DNA from 3 places in the Photobacterium sp. BZF1 genome. Region 2 is predicted to be linked to each of the others. Evidence: riboswitches for the same ligand, from Rfam matches in the RefSeq annotation. Region 2 holds a riboswitch; each other region holds the start of a gene.
The links. A riboswitch is a leader RNA that binds a small molecule or an ion and turns the genes downstream of it on or off. The one in region 2 is predicted to bind thiamine pyrophosphate.
Positions count from the first base shown of each region.

Region 1: another riboswitch for thiamine pyrophosphate. It lies ahead of thiD (bifunctional hydroxymethylpyrimidine kinase/phosphomethylpyrimidine kinase); the one in region 2 lies ahead of thiB (thiamine ABC transporter substrate binding subunit).
Region 3: another riboswitch for thiamine pyrophosphate. It lies ahead of thiC (phosphomethylpyrimidine synthase ThiC); the one in region 2 lies ahead of thiB (thiamine ABC transporter substrate binding subunit).

Region 1 is NZ_JACSOF010000075.1:13,614-19,487, forward strand. It holds gene BIZ37_RS17080 (cytosine deaminase) at 1-263, shown strand, start outside; gene BIZ37_RS17085 (serine protease) at 303-1,541, opposite strand; gene BIZ37_RS17090 (hypothetical protein) at 1,746-2,234, opposite strand; gene BIZ37_RS17095 (PhnA domain-containing protein) at 2,489-3,061, shown strand; TPP riboswitch at 3,258-3,354, shown strand; gene thiD (bifunctional hydroxymethylpyrimidine kinase/phosphomethylpyrimidine kinase) at 3,416-4,243, shown strand; gene BIZ37_RS17105 (ABC transporter ATP-binding protein) at 4,264-5,052, shown strand; gene BIZ37_RS17110 (ABC transporter permease) at 5,039-5,874, shown strand, end outside.
Region 2 is NZ_JACSOF010000013.1:55,852-61,725, reverse strand. It holds gene leuB (3-isopropylmalate dehydrogenase) at 1-254, shown strand, start outside; gene leuC (3-isopropylmalate dehydratase large subunit) at 278-1,711, shown strand; gene leuD (3-isopropylmalate dehydratase small subunit) at 1,728-2,330, shown strand; gene BIZ37_RS04545 (DUF547 domain-containing protein) at 2,485-3,267, shown strand; TPP riboswitch at 3,359-3,487, shown strand; gene thiB (thiamine ABC transporter substrate binding subunit) at 3,597-4,577, shown strand; gene thiP (thiamine/thiamine pyrophosphate ABC transporter permease ThiP) at 4,615-5,874, shown strand, end outside.
Region 3 is NZ_JACSOF010000003.1:82,244-88,117, reverse strand. It holds gene BIZ37_RS01445 (voltage-gated chloride channel family protein) at 57-1,424, shown strand; TPP riboswitch at 1,535-1,632, shown strand; gene thiC (phosphomethylpyrimidine synthase ThiC) at 1,748-3,670, shown strand; gene thiE (thiamine phosphate synthase) at 3,670-4,899, shown strand; gene BIZ37_RS01430 (molybdopterin-synthase adenylyltransferase MoeB) at 4,910-5,671, shown strand; gene thiS (sulfur carrier protein ThiS) at 5,679-5,874, shown strand, end outside.

The sequences.
Region 1 (5,874 bases), on a different contig from region 2:
GCTACGACCAAATCAACCAATCTTTGGACTTGATCAGCACTAACTCTGCGACCACCCTAAACATTCAAAGCCGCTACGGTATTGAGTTGGGTAAGCCAGGTAACCTGCTTATTCTTCCTGCTGAAAATGGCTTTGATGCGGTTCGCCGCCAAGTGCCAGTACGTTACTCTATCCGTGCCGGTAATGTTATTGCTGAAACCCAGCCAGCGGTTACCCATATTGAATTGGCAGACGGTAAAGAAGCTGTTTCTTTCCGCCGCTAACGAAAACAGCCACTCTTCATTCTGGGTGGCTGTTTTTTATTAATCGCGTAATAAAAGTCGTCGTCTCAACAGCATCAAAATCAAGCCTCCAAGTCCAAAGTAGCCAACCATCCCACCTCCCCCTTCGGAATTCAGGGCACAATTATTCGGGCTGATACCGGAAACCTCGGGGTTACATCCTTCGTCGGCCTTTCCTTCTCCCGTATCTACGTCTTGATCATCATCTTTACTACTTCCAGTTTCCTCATCTTCCATAAAGTCTGGATTGGTGATTGGGATATCGGGAATCTTTCCTACTATTTCCTTTATCCAATCAAAATAGGTACCTACTCGCGCATAGAAACCTGGACGCAAATATGCGCCACAGAGAGGGGCTCCTTGTGGGCCTCCACTCACGACCCCTAGTTGCACCCAACTTCCGTCGTTATCTTTCGTTACTAGTGGGCCACCACTGTCTCCCTTACAGGCATCAGGCCCATATCCGAGGGGGTCACCTTCTTCATCAAACAAAATATCAGGTGGTAAAGCACAAACTTTCGTCAAGTTCAACGGACTATCTATGATAAAGTGTTCATCATTGCCCCTTTCCAGTAAATTGAAGCAATCTGATATCGGCAAATAAGAGAGCTCAGTATACATAAGGTTTGTTGATATACCGGTGCCATCACTATTTGTCGCACCCCAACCAGAGACCATTGTATTAACTGGGCGTTTGTTTTCGTTCCATTCATCAGCCAAGGTCGCCTCAAGCCGTTGTGCTACCTTCTGATCAGCTAATTTAATTGGACTTACCCTAGGAAACGGAAACAAACGATTGACACGAAGCAGTGCAATATCATTGTCTAATGCTAACTTAACCACTTCCTCCGTCTGGTTTTGATTTTCATCGACCGTAATTTTAATTTCAGCGTTCGGAGAGTATTCAGGGTGTACGACAACATGGGTGACCTGATATAGATCGGCAGTGTCAACGACCTCACTAGACAATTTTCCGACCATCACAGCAAGGTTATTGGGCGGCAACGTAAATTCATCGCCAGCGATACCCTGCACAACGCAATGGGCGGCAGTTAATACCCATTGCTCATTAACAATACTTCCTCCACAAAAATGTGAAGTATTGTCCGTCGTATTTCTTAATGAGGCCATCCAAGTTATTTCATCACCATGCCTGACAGGATTGCCGCCGACAATATAGCTCTCAATTTCAGCAGCATAACCAATACACGGAATATTAATCAAAATACCTAAAAGGCCGAATATCCCTTTCCTTTTCATTACTTCTTACCGCTTAATAACCCAAAAGTAGTGGCTTAAATTAGCAAGAAACCCCTAGTCAAAAACCAGTCAGAAATAGAAGTTGCGAGGCATTTAATAAAATTTTTTTTGAGGAATGTAATAGTGATAGTGTTTCTTTTGACTAAAAGAAATTAGCAGGCCTATGTATGCTACATTAAGGCCTGCCTTTCAACATACTATCAACTACAACCCAATACTTGAGCAACTTACACGCTCAATATCAAAGTCAGAAAAGGTATCACCTAGCAGATCAGCCGCTAATTTCGGGTAGAAACCATTATCATAGGCGCGTTTCACTTCATCAATGTCGATGGTATAAAGTTTGATACCTAATTTAGTGACCTCATCGGGTACACAAGCTGTGTCACTTCCAGCTCCAAAACAAACATCGCCACTGGTATCAATAATACCGCAATCTGTACCCTCTATATCTATACCAAGAGATCCTAACCGGCTATCTAGCGTTTGTTCAGAGCCTGCTGGGAATTCATCGGGCAAAGTGATTGGATATTGGTTTTCTAGGCTATCAATGCTGGTGTATCCTTGTGCTCCTCCAACTTCAGCTCCGGTAACGGCGAACACTTCTGCATTGCCTGATACTGTGTTAACAACATCCTCATCATCACAACCAATAAGTGCTAAAGCTAAAAGTAAAAAAAGTGCCTTTTTCATACATTTTCCTATTTCTTTTTCTGTAACTACTTGGGTAGGCTATTTGATCTTAGTCTCAACACAACAATATCTCCTACATTTTTGTTGCATTATTTTTACTTAGACGTTCAATTAGTTTGTTTTTTGCCCGTAAGTTAATGAGACTAATGTGATCTTGATCTTCATTCCTTTTCTTCTCAAAATTAAATGGCATAATAAACAGAACAGTTACCTGTATGGTAACTAAGACCATTACACTTCCTTGGAATATTCCTATGAGCATTGAATCAATCGTTAAAGAGCGCGCTGGCGCTAAATGTGAACTATGTGGATCAGAAGACAGTCTGAGCGTTTACGAAGTTCCTGCGTCTCCTGACCAAACAGCTGGTAGCTGTGTGATGGTGTGTGGAACTTGCCGTACAGAAATCGAAGACGCTGAAACGCTGGATCAAAACCACTGGCGTTGTTTGAACGACAGCATGTGGAGCCAAGAGCCTGCTGTCCAGGTAATGGCTTACCGCCTTCTTAAGCGCCTGTCTTCTGAAACATGGGCTCAAGACCTGCTTGATATGATGTACTTGGAAGAAGACATGATTGAATGGGCTGAGAAAGGTATCGCCCTTGCTGAGCTTGACTCAATCAAGACCGTGGATGTAAACGGTACGGCTCTTGAAGCAGGTGACAACGTCACCATCATCAAAGATCTGCCAGTGAAAGGCTCGAACCTTGTAATCAAACAAGGTACTGCTGTTCGTGGTATTCGCCTGACTGATAACCCATTACACATCTCGGGTAAAGCAGCAGGTACTAACATGGTAATCATTGCGGCATACTGCAAAAAGATGTAATTACCAAGGCAGCCACGCTGTGGCTGCCTCTTTATTCCCCTTCTGTATTATTCTTCATCCATCACCTCATTTTATTCCTAACATGTTTGCCCTATCGTAAAAAACATGTTTAGATTAGTCACATCTTCAGGCATTTAAGCCAGAAAACAGTTTTTTTCAGGTCAATCTTCAACATTGGCCCGTAAGTACCAATTTTATCCGTTAGTCGGGGAGCCGAGCGCTGAGACCACGTAGTGGGACCCGTTGAACCTGATCCATTTAATAATGGCGTAGGGAACTAGCTGTAATGCCCTTTCTCGTACCCCACTGCGGTTCGATGGTATTAGCTACCTTACGTCTTAGATAGAGGTAACTATGCCAATTTCATCAAAGACCCCGATTACCCTAACCATCGCTGGCTCTGACAGTGGTGGCGGCGCAGGCATTCAAGCCGACATCAAAGCCATTTCCGCAACCGGCGGTTACGCATGCTCTGTGATCACAGCACTCACTGCCCAGAACACCCAAGGCGTAACAGGCATCCTTGGCATTGACCCTGCTTTTGTCGAGCAACAACTTGATGCTGTATTTACCGACCTTGATGTAAAAGCCGTTAAGATTGGCATGCTGAGTGACGCTAATATCATTCGCATGGTCGCTAAAAAATTACGCCAGTATCAGCCTAAATTCTTGGTTATCGACCCAGTTATGGTTGCAACAAGTGGTGATTTACTGCTTGAGCAAGATGCGATCTCAACGCTGAAGGCCGAGCTACTACCGCTCGCCGACGTGATCACCCCAAACCTCCCAGAGGCAGCTGCATTGATTGGCTCAGACTTACCTGAAACTGAGCAAGAAATGACAGCAATGATCGCTGCATTGCGCGGCATTGGTTCACGTTCAATTCTATTGAAAGGTGGCCACCTAGAAAAAGACGAGTTCAGTACCGACCTATTGATTCTTGAAGATGATGTTGTCCGTATGAGCACTCCGCGAATTGCGACCCGCAATACCCACGGTACTGGCTGTACGCTATCGGCAGCAACTGCCTCATTCCTTGCTCAAGAATACCCACTGCAAGACGCTGTAAAACATGCCAAAGCCTACATCACCAAAGCCATCGAACATGCAGATGAACTTGAAATCGGTTCTGGCCACGGGCCTGTGAATCATTTCTTTGCAGGCCACTTCAAACCAGAATAAGCATGGAAGCGATAAACAAGATGAATAGCAATCTTGCATCAGACACATCTGGCGATTCTTATGTTGCTAAAGGGATGGCAGTCAAAATCGAGGATCTAATGCTTCGATATAACGACGCCAGCACCCCATTATTTAGCCAGTTAAACGTTGAGTTGCCAGCCGGTCAATGGACTTGCCTTCTGGGGAAGAGCGGTTGCGGCAAAACAACACTGCTCCGCCACCTTGCTGGCCTGTTGGAGGACAACGTTGCATGGAATGGCACTATCTCCACAAGCAACAAGTTACCATTAAACGGCAACATCGCTTACATGGCCCAGCAGGATTTACTGCTGCCTTGGCTCAATGTCATGGAAAATGCTTGCTTAAGTGCGCGTTTTGGTAAAGCTCAGAAAGCAGACAAGAAACGCGCTCTGGCATTGCTCGAAGCTGTTGGTCTAGCTGATAAGTCGGATGTAATGCCTAGCCAACTCTCTGGCGGGATGCGCCAGCGTGTGGCTTTGGCTCGTACTCTGATGCAAGACAAACCACTTGTTTTAATGGATGAGCCTTTTTCGGCCCTCGACGCTGTCACACGGCATAAGCTCCAGTCTCTTTCGGCAAAATTACTCGAAGGGAAAACCGTATTGTTGATCACCCATGATCCGCAAGAAGCACTTCGGCTTGGCCACCAGATATATATGATGGCAGGTACCCCAGCTTCCATAAGAGCGTTACCAGTACCCTCTAGTCCACCACCAAGGCAATTTGATGGTGAGCTCGCCACCCACCAGCAAGGGATCATCAATGAGCTGGAGAATGATTATGTCTGATCAATCAGTATCTCCGAAGCTACAGAATCCTTTGTTGGAACAGCAAGAGGCTAACCAGCATACCAATAAGGTCAATAAGTCACAGTTGTCGCAACATATTTCCCGCTTTGTCATTAGCGTGGCAATCATTATGGGTTTATGGCAGGCCAGTGTCGTTATCTTTGACCTACCACCTTTCATATTGCCAGGACCTGTCGCTGTCCTCTCCAAGCTAGTTGAAAGGGCAGATGTACTGTGGCACCACACTGTGGTAACCGGTACTGAAGTCCTGTTTGGTTTACTGCTTGGCTTGGCTATGGGGCTGTTCTTTGCCCTACAAATGCTGGTATTTGAGCCTCTTCGTCGTTGGCTACTGCCAATACTGATCACTAGCCAAGCAATACCGGTATTTGCTATCGCGCCCATTCTGATGCTGTGGCTCGGCTATGGCATGGCGTCAAAAATTGTCATGGCAGCACTGATCATTTTCTTCCCTGTCACGACATGCTGTTATGACGGCCTTCGCCATACACCAAAAGGCTACCTTGATCTGGCCACGACGATGGGAGCTACCCGTTGGCAGCAACTTTGGCAGATCCGCTTACCCGCCGCCCTACCCGCTTTGGCATCAGGTATTCGCGTTGCGGTTGTCGTCGCGCCAATTGGTGCCGTGATTGGTGAATGGGTGGGTTCAAGTGAAGGCCTCGGGTACTTAATGCTGCAAGCCAATGCGCGCATGTTTGTCGATGAGATGTTCGCCGCTTTGTTTATCTTGGCGTTTTTCTCTATCAGCCTGTACTTCATTACCGATCTTATATTAAAAAAAGCCATTCCATGGCAAAG
Region 2 (5,874 bases):
TGTACGAGCCAGCAGGCGGCTCGGCACCGGATATCGCGGGCAAGAATATTGCCAACCCAGTCGCACAAATCCTATCTGCAGCCCTGATGCTACGTTACAGCCTGGGTGAAGAGCAGGCGGCACGCGCTATCGAACAAGCGGTATCGCAAGCACTGGAAGCCGGTGAACTCACCGCAGACCTAGCGGGCAACGGCCCGGCACTAAGCACCAGCGAAATGGGCGATAAGATTGCCCAATACGTTCGCCAAGCCTAATCGCAGCAAGGAGCAAACGAGCAATGTCTACAACTAAAGCGCCTCAGACGCTATACGAAAAAATCTACGATGCCCACGTTGCGGTTGCCGCCGAAGGCGAAAACCCGATCCTATATATCGACCGTCACTTGGTACACGAAGTGACGTCACCGCAGGCCTTTGATGGCCTGCGTGAAAAAGGCCGCAAGGTACGCCAGGTCGGCAAAACATTCGCGACCATGGATCACAACGTCTCGACCCAGACCAAGGACATAAAAGCCTCTGGCGAGATGGCCCGTATCCAGATGGAAACCCTTGCCAAGAACTGTGAAGAGTTCGGTGTCACCCTTTACGACCTGAACCACAAATACCAAGGCATCGTCCATGTCATGGGCCCAGAGCTGGGCATTACCCTACCGGGCATGACAATTGTCTGTGGTGACTCGCACACGGCAACCCACGGTGCATTCGGCTCACTGGCCTTCGGTATCGGTACTTCGGAAGTCGAACATGTATTGGCGACCCAGACCCTGAAGCAAGCCCGTGCCAAAACAATGAAAATTGAAGTTAAAGGCAAGGTCGCTGAAGGCATCACCGCCAAAGACATCGTGCTGGCGATCATCGGCAAGACCACTGCAGCCGGTGGTACCGGCCACGTGGTGGAGTTCTGCGGTGAAGCGATCACCGACCTGACCATGGAAGGACGCATGACGGTCTGTAACATGGCTATCGAGCTGGGTGCCAAAGCCGGCCTTATCGCCCCGGACCAAACCACTTTCGACTACATCAAGGATCGTAAATTTTCGCCAGCAGGCGGTGATTTAGAAGCGGCTATCGAATACTGGAAGACACTGAAAACTGACGACGATGCCAAGTTCGATACCGTAGTTACCCTAGAAGCCAAAGACATCAAGCCGCAGGTAACCTGGGGCACTAACCCTGGCCAAGTAATTGCCGTGGACCAACCTATCCCTGCACCAACTGACTTTGCCGATCCGGTCGAGCAAGCGTCTGCAGAAAAAGCATTGGCTTACATGGGCTTGGAAGCGGGTAAAAAACTTTCAGATTTCAACATCGACAAAGTGTTTATCGGCTCTTGCACCAACTCGCGCATCGAAGACATGCGTGCTGCAGCAGCCATTGCCAAAGGCCGCAAGGTTGCTGCCAACGTCCAAGCATTGGTTGTACCGGGTTCGGAGCAAGTTAAAGCCCAGGCTGAGAAAGAAGGGCTGGACAAAATCTTCATCGATGCCGGATTTGAATGGCGCCTACCGGGTTGTTCAATGTGCCTAGCCATGAACAATGACCGCTTGGGCCCAGGTGAGCGCTGCGCATCAACCAGTAACCGTAACTTCGAAGGTCGTCAGGGCCGTGACGGTCGTACTCACCTGGTGAGCCCAGCGATGGCAGCGGCGGCTGCGTGTGCAGGCCACTTTGTTGATATCCGCGAACTAGACAACGTTGCAGTGACGGCTTAAGAGAAGGAACGAGACAATGACAGGATTTAAACAACACACCGGTTTGGTCGTTCCTTTGGATGCCGCCAACGTAGATACCGATGCTATTATCCCCAAGCAGTTTCTGCAGAAAGTGACCCGCACCGGTTTCGGCAAGCACCTATTCCATGACTGGCGCTTCCTCGATGATGCCGGCGAGCAGCCAAATCCAGAGTTTGTGATGAATGCGCCGCGCTATCAGGGTGCCAGCATCTTGCTGGCCCGTGAAAACTTCGGCTGTGGCTCATCCCGTGAACACGCCCCTTGGGCCCTGGCCGATTACGGTATCCAGGTGATGATTGCACCGAGCTTTGCCGATATTTTCTACGGCAACTCGATCAACAACCAGATGGTGCCGGTTCGCCTGACCGAGCAGGAAGTCGATGAGATCTTCCAGTACGTCGAAGCCAGCGAAGGCGCTGAGATCACCGTTGATTTGGAAGCCATGCTGGTAACGGCCAACGGCAAGCATTACAGCTTCGAGATTGACGAGTTCCGCCGCCACTGCCTGCTGAACGGCTTGGACAACATCGGTCTGACCTTGCAGCACGAAGACAAGATTGCCGAATACGAAAGCAAGATCCCGGCGTTCTTGGCCTAACGTTAGAACCGTCTTCGCTAGAAACCGGTAAAAATAACGCCCCAGCCCACTATGGCTGGGGCATTTTTTTGTCTTTTTTGCAATAAACCGGGCTAACAGCAGGTCGTCTAAGCTAAACCCTGTCATCTCTTGGGACCAAGATTAAGGATGTTCTATGCGCTTTTTTGTCAGCCTGCTGTTTCTCATGTTATCGGCCAGCACTTTTGCTGCCCCCAAAGCAGACCTGTGGCCTTACTGGCAGCAATATGCCACTTCCAATTCACAAAAGGTTGATCACAGCCGTTGGCAACGCCTGCTCGATAAATACCTGGTGGTCCAGCCCCAACAAACCTTGTTCCGCTATAACCGGGTATCGGACAGCGACAAGTATGAACTGGACCGTTACCTGCGCGACCTTACCAGGATCAATCCGCACCAACTAGGCCGCAACGAACAGTTTGCTTATTGGGTTAACCTCTACAATGCCCAAACAGTCAAATTGATCCTCGATGAATATCCGGTATCTTCGATTACCAAACTCGGTGGTATCTTCAGCTTTGGCCCCTGGGATGAGCAAGTACTTACCATTAACGGAAAATCGCTATCTCTCAATGATATCGAGCACCGGATTTTGCGCCCGATTTGGCGCGATCCGCGCATTCACTATGTCGTCAACTGTGCCAGCCTGGGTTGCCCGGACCTCCAGCCCGAGGCCTTCACTGCCAGCAACACCGAACGCTTGCTGGAAAAATCAGCCACTCGATTTATCAATAGCCGCAAAGGCGTTAACCCCCAAGGCAGCAAAACCCAGCTCTCGTCGATTTATGAATGGTATGGCAGCGACTTCGGCAACCAGTCACAACTGCAAAAACACATCAACCAATACCGCCAAGGAGCATCAATTACACTTGGCAATGTCAGCTATGATTACAACTGGTCGCTCAATGAAGCCAAATAGCCAGACCGGTATTATGGCTTCATCCAGGGGGCAGTTAGCATAATAGTGCCTTCCTGCTGGCAACCTGTACCCCGTCACATTACAATAACAAGCGTTCTCATTGGGGAGCGCTTGTCTTTGGCCAAATTAGGCCTTGTTACAAGCTGCTGAGATTGCTGCGGCAAGACCCACAGAACCTGATCCAGTTAGTACTGGCGTAGGAATTGAGTTCGCCACGGTAAGCCTTCTTATCTCGCAAAGCCGGCATGATGCCTGCCTTCTGCTCAACCCTGTGCCGCTCGTACGATTATTTTTCCTCTTGCCGGACGCAAGAGCATCAGGAGCGCATAGTGAAAAAATTACTCCCACTTGTTACTTTGGCCGCCATGCCGACACTGGCTGCGGACAACACCTTAACGGTTTACACCTACAGCTCATTCGCCTCTGACTGGGGGCCGGGGCCGGCCATCGAGAAAGCGTTTGAAGCGCAGTGTGAGTGTGATTTGGAGTTCGTGGCGTTGGATGACGGTGTATCCATCCTCAACCGCATCCGTCTTGAGGGCAAGAATACCAAAGCCGATGTGTTACTCGGACTTGATAACAACTTGCTCGACGAAGCTAAGAAAACTGGCTTGCTATCCGAGCACCAGGTGGACACCAGCGAACTCACCTTGCCAAACGGCTGGAGCGATGCCACTTTCGTGCCTTACGACTACGGCTATTTTGCCTTTGTCTATGACAGCACCAAGCTTGAGAATCCGCCGAAAAGCTTGGATGAGTTGGTCAACCGTGATGATCTCTCTATCATCTACCAAGACCCACGCACCTCTACGCCGGGCCAAGGCTTGATGCTGTGGATGAAGTCAGTGTACGGTGACAAGGCAGCACAAGCCTGGCAGCAACTGGCTGACAAGACGGTTACCGTCACCAAAGGTTGGTCTGAGGCCTACAGCATGTTCCTCAAAGGCGAGTCAGATATGGTACTTTCATACACCACCTCACCCGCCTATCACCTGATCGCCGAGCAGGATGACAAATACAAAGCCGCCGATTTTAGCGAAGGCCACTACATGCAGGTCGAAGTAGCGGCAAAACTGAAAAACAGCCCGAACCAAGCACTGGCTGACAAGTTCCTTGCCTTTATCCTAACGCCCGAATTTCAGTCAGTGATCCCAACCGGTAACTGGATGTATCCAGTAACGGATGTCGCCCAGCCAGCCGAGTTCAAGTTACTGACCCTACCGGGTAAATCCCTTGAATTTTCGGCCGAGGATGTTGCCAAGCAACGCCGTAGCTGGGTACGTGAGTGGCAACAGGCATTGACCAAGTAGTAGGCACTCACTTTTGAACACACGCAACACCCAACTGATGCCCGGCCTCATTACCGCCGGGCTTATTCTGTGCCTGGTGATCAGCGCCCTTGCCGCATTGGTCAATGAAGCCAGTACGCTCGATATCGCTTCGCTGTGGAGCGACCCCTACCTGCGCCATATTACTGGTTTTTCCTTTATCCAGGCCTTGCTCTCGACTCTGCTGAGTACCTTACCGGCCATTCCCGTCGCCTACGCACTGTCGCGACGGCAGTTTCCGGGGAAAGCCTTGCTGATGCGGATCTTTGCCATGACCTTGGTATTACCGGTTCTGGTCGCGGTATTCGGCCTATTGGCTATCTACGGTAACAACGGTGTACTGAGCAGCTTTCTGGCGAAGCTAGGGTGGCAGGGCAGTTTTTCCCTCTATGGCCTACAGGGGATCTTGTTGGCCCATGTCTTCCTCAACCTTCCATTGGCAGCGCGACTGTTTGTCCAAAGCCTTGAGGGGATCCCTTTTGAGCAGCACCAACTGGCTACCCACCTTGGCATGTCGAGCTGGCACACCTTTCGTTTTGTCGCCTGGCCGAGGATACGCCAGCAGCTCCCCCACGTCGTAGGGCTCGTCTTTATGCTGTGCTTTACCAGTTTTGCCGTCATCATGGCACTGGGTGGCGGCCCCAAAGCGACAACCATTGAGCTGGCCATCTACCAAGCGCTGCGTTACGACTTTGATCTTGCAGGTGGTGCTATCCTTGCCCTATGGCAGATGCTGCTGTGCTGTAGCCTTGTCTTGCTGAGCCAACGTTTTGCCAAACCCCTGGCCACCTCGAGCCAATCTGTCGCCAACCTGCGCCAGAGCCAGTTCGATTCATTCGCCAGCCGTTGCTGGGACTGGGTATGGATAGGCCTTGCCCTGTTATTGGTGCTTCCCCCCCTGCTTGCGGTCTGCCTTGCGGGCTTCAATAGCCAAACCCTTGCATCACTGGGCAACCCCGGCCTCTGGCAGGCCGTGTTCAATTCACTGCAAATCGCAAGTATTGCTTGTGTGCTGGCCTTAGCTGGCGGCGTGGCGATACTGCTCACCAGTCGGCAATGGCGCCTCCAACATCGCCGTTGGCAGGCCGATGGGCTGGACCTGATTGGCACTATTATCCTGGTCACCCCGGGGTTAGTCCTAAGTACCGGTATCTTCTTATTACTGCGCCAGTTTACCGACGCCTTTGCCGCCGCTTTCTGGGTGGTGGTTGCGGTCAATGCCCTGATGGCCCTGCCGTATGTACTCAAGACCCTGAGCCAGCCAATGCTCCATGTTGCC
Region 3 (5,874 bases), on a different contig from region 2:
GGTATTTGCCATAGCATCTATCCTTGAGAGTAATTCGAGATAAAGATAGAAATGGTATGGCGCACCCATTAAGTTCAAATCCTAAAATATTCGTCCAGATCCTCCGTTGGACGCTCCTCATTATTCCCGTTGCCGTTATCGTCGGCACGCTCAATGCTTTTTTCCTCTGGATCCTTGGTGAAGCGACTGCGACCCGGATTGATAATCCCTGGCTGCTCTACCTGCTTCCGCTGGCCGGTATTGTCATTGTTTATTGCTACCGTAATTTGGGCAAAAATTCCGAGGGCGGCAACAACCTCATCATGGATGAGATCCATGAACCCGGAGCCGGTATTCCTGCCCGTATGGCGCCTTTGGTACTGATCACTACTGTGATCACCCACCTGTTCGGTGGCTCGGCAGGCCGGGAAGGGACAGCGGTGCAAATTGGTGGTGCCTCGACCCATTGGTTGGCGCGTAAATTCCATCTTAATGAATCGGATACCCGGCTGATGTTGATTGCCGGAGTGGCGGCTGGCTTTGGTGCGGTTTTCGGTACCCCGCTGACCGGGGCAATCTTTGCCCTGGAGGTTCTAGCGATTGGCCGCCTTCGCTATGATGCGATTATTCCTGCCTTGTTTGCTGCCATCCTGGCAGATGTCGTCTGCTCGGCCTGGGGTGTGCATCATACCCATTACCGGATAGATTTCCTCGAAACCATCACCCTGTTTGAGCATGCCGTCAAAGTCGACCTGTGGATGATCGCCAAGATTGTGGTTGCCGCCGTGGCCTTTGGTCTTGCGGGGTATCTGTTCGGTGAGCTGACCCATGCCTTTAAAGATATATTCAAAGCAACGTTGAAAAACCCATACCTGATAGTGGTGGTTGGTGGCCTGATTGTCATTGGCGCAGTGCAGCTCATTGGGAACTACGATTATATCGGCTTGGGGGTTTATTCGAGCCGCGAGGGTGGGGTGAGTATTTTGACGGCCTTCCAGGAAGGAGGAGCCGAATGGTATAGCTGGCTGCTCAAGCTACTACTGACAGCCATTACCTTAGCAGCCGGATACAAAGGGGGGGAAGTGACTCCTTTGTTCTTCGTCGGGGCGACACTGGGCAATACTATGGCATGGGTATTGGGGGCACCGGTTGACTTGTTTGCCGCCTTGGGCTTTTTAGCTGTATTTGCAGCAGCAACCAATACTCCGCTGGCCTGTACCATTATGGGCGTCGAGCTGTTTGGTGCCGAGCATATGCTGTATTTTGCGATCGCTTGTTATACCGCTTACTACTTCAGCGGCCATACCGGGATTTACTCGTCGCAACGCGTTGCGGTGCCAAAGCTATTTGATATGGAGGGTGCACCTAAAATCACCCACAAGCTTGGCGAGTTGAGGGAGACCCATTCTTCGCTACTCAAGTCACTTGTGAAGCGTTTCAAATAAATTTGTCGCGCCCAGTGGTGTTATGCAAAAGTAGCAATGTTTTTGCCAAATAAGTATTAAAACTGTGGGTTCCGTCTTGCCGAGGCGGAACCCCTTTCATATACTGCTAGTTCAACTTGTCGGAGTGCCATTTGGCTGAGACCGCATTGCGGGATCCGTAGAACCTGATCAGGCTAATACCTGCGAAGGGAACAAGAGAGACTCTTCTGTATCGCTGTATTCACAGTGGCAGTATCAGATGAAACTATACACCCTACGTATAGCCTCTTGTTTACGCACCCATCCGCCAAGCAACTTCCCTGTTATGGAAAAAGGAAATTGCTATGTCGAATCGCAAACAAGCGAGACTGGAAGCGAAACAATTTATCGATTCACTAACTACCCAGGCTTACCCGAATTCCCGGAAAGTCTATGTCACCGGTAGCCGCGAAGACATCCGTGTGCCCATGCGCGAGATAACCCTTGCTGATAGCCTAGTGGGTGGCACCAAGGAATCCCCTGTTTTTGAGCCCAATGAGCCGGTACGGGTCTACGACACCTCCGGTTTCTATACTGATCCCGAGCAGCCAGCCGATATCTATGCTGGCTTGCCAAAGCTCCGTGAGAGTTGGATTGAGGAGCGGGGGGATACTGAACAGCTTATTGAGCTGAGTTCGCAATATTCCAAACAGCGTTTAGCTGATGACACCTTAGATGAGCTGAGGTTTGAACAGCAAGCCCGAATCCGACGGGCCAAGCCAGGCAAGAATGTCACTCAGCTACACTATGCCCGCCAGGGGATCATCACGCCCGAGATGGAATTTATTGCCATCCGCGAAAACATGGGCCGGGCGAAATACCGTGATGAGGTGCTAAACCAGCAACATCCGGGTATGTCGTTTGGCGCCAACCTACCGCAAGAAATTACCCCAGAGTTTGTCCGCCGCGAAGTCGCCGAAGGCCGGGCCATTATCCCATCCAATATCAACCACCCCGAAACCGAGCCGATGATTATCGGCCGTAATTTCCTGGTCAAGGTTAACGCCAATATCGGTAATTCGTCAGTCAGCTCCTCGATTGAAGAGGAAGTGGAGAAGCTGGTCTGGTCGACCCGTTGGGGCGGCGATACCGTTATGGATCTCTCAACCGGACGGAACATTCACGAAACCCGCGAATGGATCATCCGTAATAGCCCTGTACCGATCGGCACAGTGCCGATGTATCAGGCATTGGAGAAGGTCAACGGTATTGCCGAGAACCTGAATTGGGAAGTGTTCCGGGACACTTTGCTCGAGCAGGCTGAGCAGGGGGTGGATTACTTTACTATTCATGCCGGCGTCCTGTTGCGTTATGTCCCTATGACCGCCAAAAGGGTTACTGGCATTGTCTCTCGTGGTGGTTCGATCATGGCCAAATGGTGCTTGGCCCACCACCAAGAAAGCTTCCTGTATGAGCATTTCCGGGAGATTTGTGAAATCTGTGCCCAGTATGACATTGCGCTGTCTCTGGGGGACGGGCTGCGTCCTGGCTCGGTGGCTGATGCCAACGACGAGGCGCAGTTCAGTGAGCTAAGGACGTTGGGCGAACTGACTAAAGTTGCCTGGGAATATGATGTTCAGGTGATGATTGAAGGGCCGGGTCATGTGCCGATGCACATGATTAAGGAAAACATGGAAGAGCAGCTCAAGCACTGTCATGAAGCGCCGTTTTATACCTTGGGGCCCCTAACGACAGACATTGCGCCGGGTTATGACCACATTACCTCTGGTATTGGTGCTGCCATGATCGGTTGGTATGGCTGTGCCATGCTGTGTTACGTCACACCGAAAGAACACTTGGGCCTGCCTAACAAAGAAGATGTAAAGGTGGGGCTGATCACGTACAAGCTGTGTGCCCATGCGGCAGACTTAGCTAAAGGCCATCCCGGTGCTCAAGTGCGCGACAACGCTTTGTCGAAGGCACGCTTTGAGTTCCGCTGGGAAGATCAATTTAACCTGGCTTTGGATCCTGAAACGGCTCGAGCCTACCATGATGAAACCCTCCCTCAGGAATCCGGCAAGATCGCTCATTTCTGTTCGATGTGCGGACCGAAATTCTGCTCGATGAAAATCTCGCAAGAGGTCCGCGAATATGCCAGCGGTTTGGAGCAAGATGGTGAATTGGCCGTACAAATGTTGGATGACCCCCTTGAAGGCATGCAGCAAAAAGCCGATGAGTTCCGGGCTAAGGGGAGTGAGTTATATCACCCAATCAAAGAGGAAAGTTAATGAACGCGTTGTGTTTACCCGATCACTTAGCGCCATTACTGATGCATATCGAGCCGCTGTTGGCAGCGGCCGATAAATACCAGCTTGGTGAAGCGGTAAGTATGGAGTGGAGTGGATCGGAGGTGGTAGACATTCATCTTGAAGGGACAACCTTCAAGGTGGCGTTTAATCCGTCCGAAAGCGTGGCACAGGGACTGGAGGTGCGCGATCAGTGGATTGCCCCTTATCCGACTCTGGCCGAAATGCAGCAGCAGGTAGCGGCTAACCCGGCGTTGGTGGTCTGCGGCCTGCCGACCGAACGTGGCTGTGTCGATATTTGGCACCACCTTGGTGAAGCCCGGGCAGTGTATTGCCATCATGCTGGGGCCAGTGAGCCGCAGCGTGCAATGTTGCTGGCGGCACTGGCTCTGGATTACCCGTTGGAAGATGCGGTCACGCTATCACGTGCCCATGCCCGTGGTTATCTGGAGAGTCATGCTGACGGCTATGGTGAAACCGGCTGGCCGATGACCCGCTCACTGTTCCCGCGGCCACTGACGGCGAACCATCCGGAGTGTGATGAGCTTGGGTGGGTGAGCAAGGAAGTGGCTGTCGCGCCGTTTGCCACGGTAGACCGCGAAAAACTGGCGCTGTACCCGGTTGTTGATACGGCTGACTGGGTGAAGCGCTTGCTGGAGCTTGGGGTAAAGACAACGCAATTGCGGATCAAAGATCCGTCCGAGCCTACCTTGCCAGGCCAAATCACGAGTATTGTCGAGGCTGGCAAACAGTATGGTGGCCAGGTCTTCGTCAATGATTACTGGCAGCTGGCGATTGAAAACCATGCCTATGGTGTCCATCTCGGGCAGGAAGATCTGGAGACCGCTGATCTGGCTGCTATCCAGCAGGCTGGGCTACGTCTTGGGCTTTCAACCCATGGCTATTACGAAATTCTTCGTGCCGCAGAGTTTGCCCCGAGCTATATCGCCTTGGGCCATATCTTCCCGACGACGACTAAGGATATGCCATCCAAGCCGCAGGGACTCAGCCGGTTGGCACTGTACCAGCAGCTGATTGGTGATGCGTTCCCGACAGTGGCGATTGGTGGTATCGACTTATCCCGTGCCGAGCGGGTGTGGCGTACCGGTGTCAGTAGTGTCGCGGTTGTCCGTGCTGTTACCCAAGCCGAGGATCCGGCCCAGGCCGTTGCTGCATTTGAAGATATCTTAGTGCGTAACCCGACAGAATAGGATGGCAACCATGCTCAGTGATCAGGAGTTTCTTCGCTATAACCGCCAGATCATGCTGCCGCAGATAGGCGAGTCTGGCCAACAGTCATTGTCTGGTGCCCAAGTGTTGCTCGTCGGGGCTGGCGGATTGGGATCGGCGGCGGCCTTATACCTTGCGGGTGCCGGTATAGGCAATTTGGTCATTGCTGATGATGACACCGTGGATAGCTCCAACCTCCAGCGCCAGGTGGTCTATCGCGATAGCGATCAGGGTAAAGCCAAGGCGCAGATGGCCGCGGAGCAGCTGCAGGCGTTAAACCCGCATATCCGTATCCGGGCGGTAAAAGCTCGGCTGGCCGATCAGCGGCTGGCGATGGAGGTCTCGTTAGCTGATGTGGTACTGGATTGCTCCGACAACTTGGCAACCCGATATGCCGTCAACCTTGCCTGTTTCAAAGCCAATAAACCTTTGATCTCGGGCGCAGCAATACGCTGGCAAGGCCAGTTGATGGCGTTTGATTTCCGGCAGGGCAAAGGCCCTTGTTACCACTGCTTGTTCCCGCGTCAGGCTGGGACCCTTGATGAGCCGCAGAACTGCAGCAATTCCGGGATCGCCGGGCCGGTGGTTGGCACTGTCGGTAACCTGCAGGCACTGGAAACTATTAAATTACTGACCGGATCTGGTGAGGTGGGCTTTGGCACATTACGCCAGTTTGATGGTCTGACGATGGGCTGGCAAGCCTTTCAACTACCAACTGATAAATCGTGCCCAGTTTGCGGGACGGGAGAATAGAACCATTATGACGACAGCGACTCTGATCCAGATACGGGTCAATGACAAACCGGTAGAGGTGCCTGAGGGCCAGTCACTGAGTGCGTTGCTGACACAGCTTGAGATGCCGCTGCAGGCCACGGCCGTAGCCCTGAATGAAGATATTGTTGCCCGCAGCGAGTGGGAAACAACTGTATTGAATACCGGCGATCGCATCGCCCTGT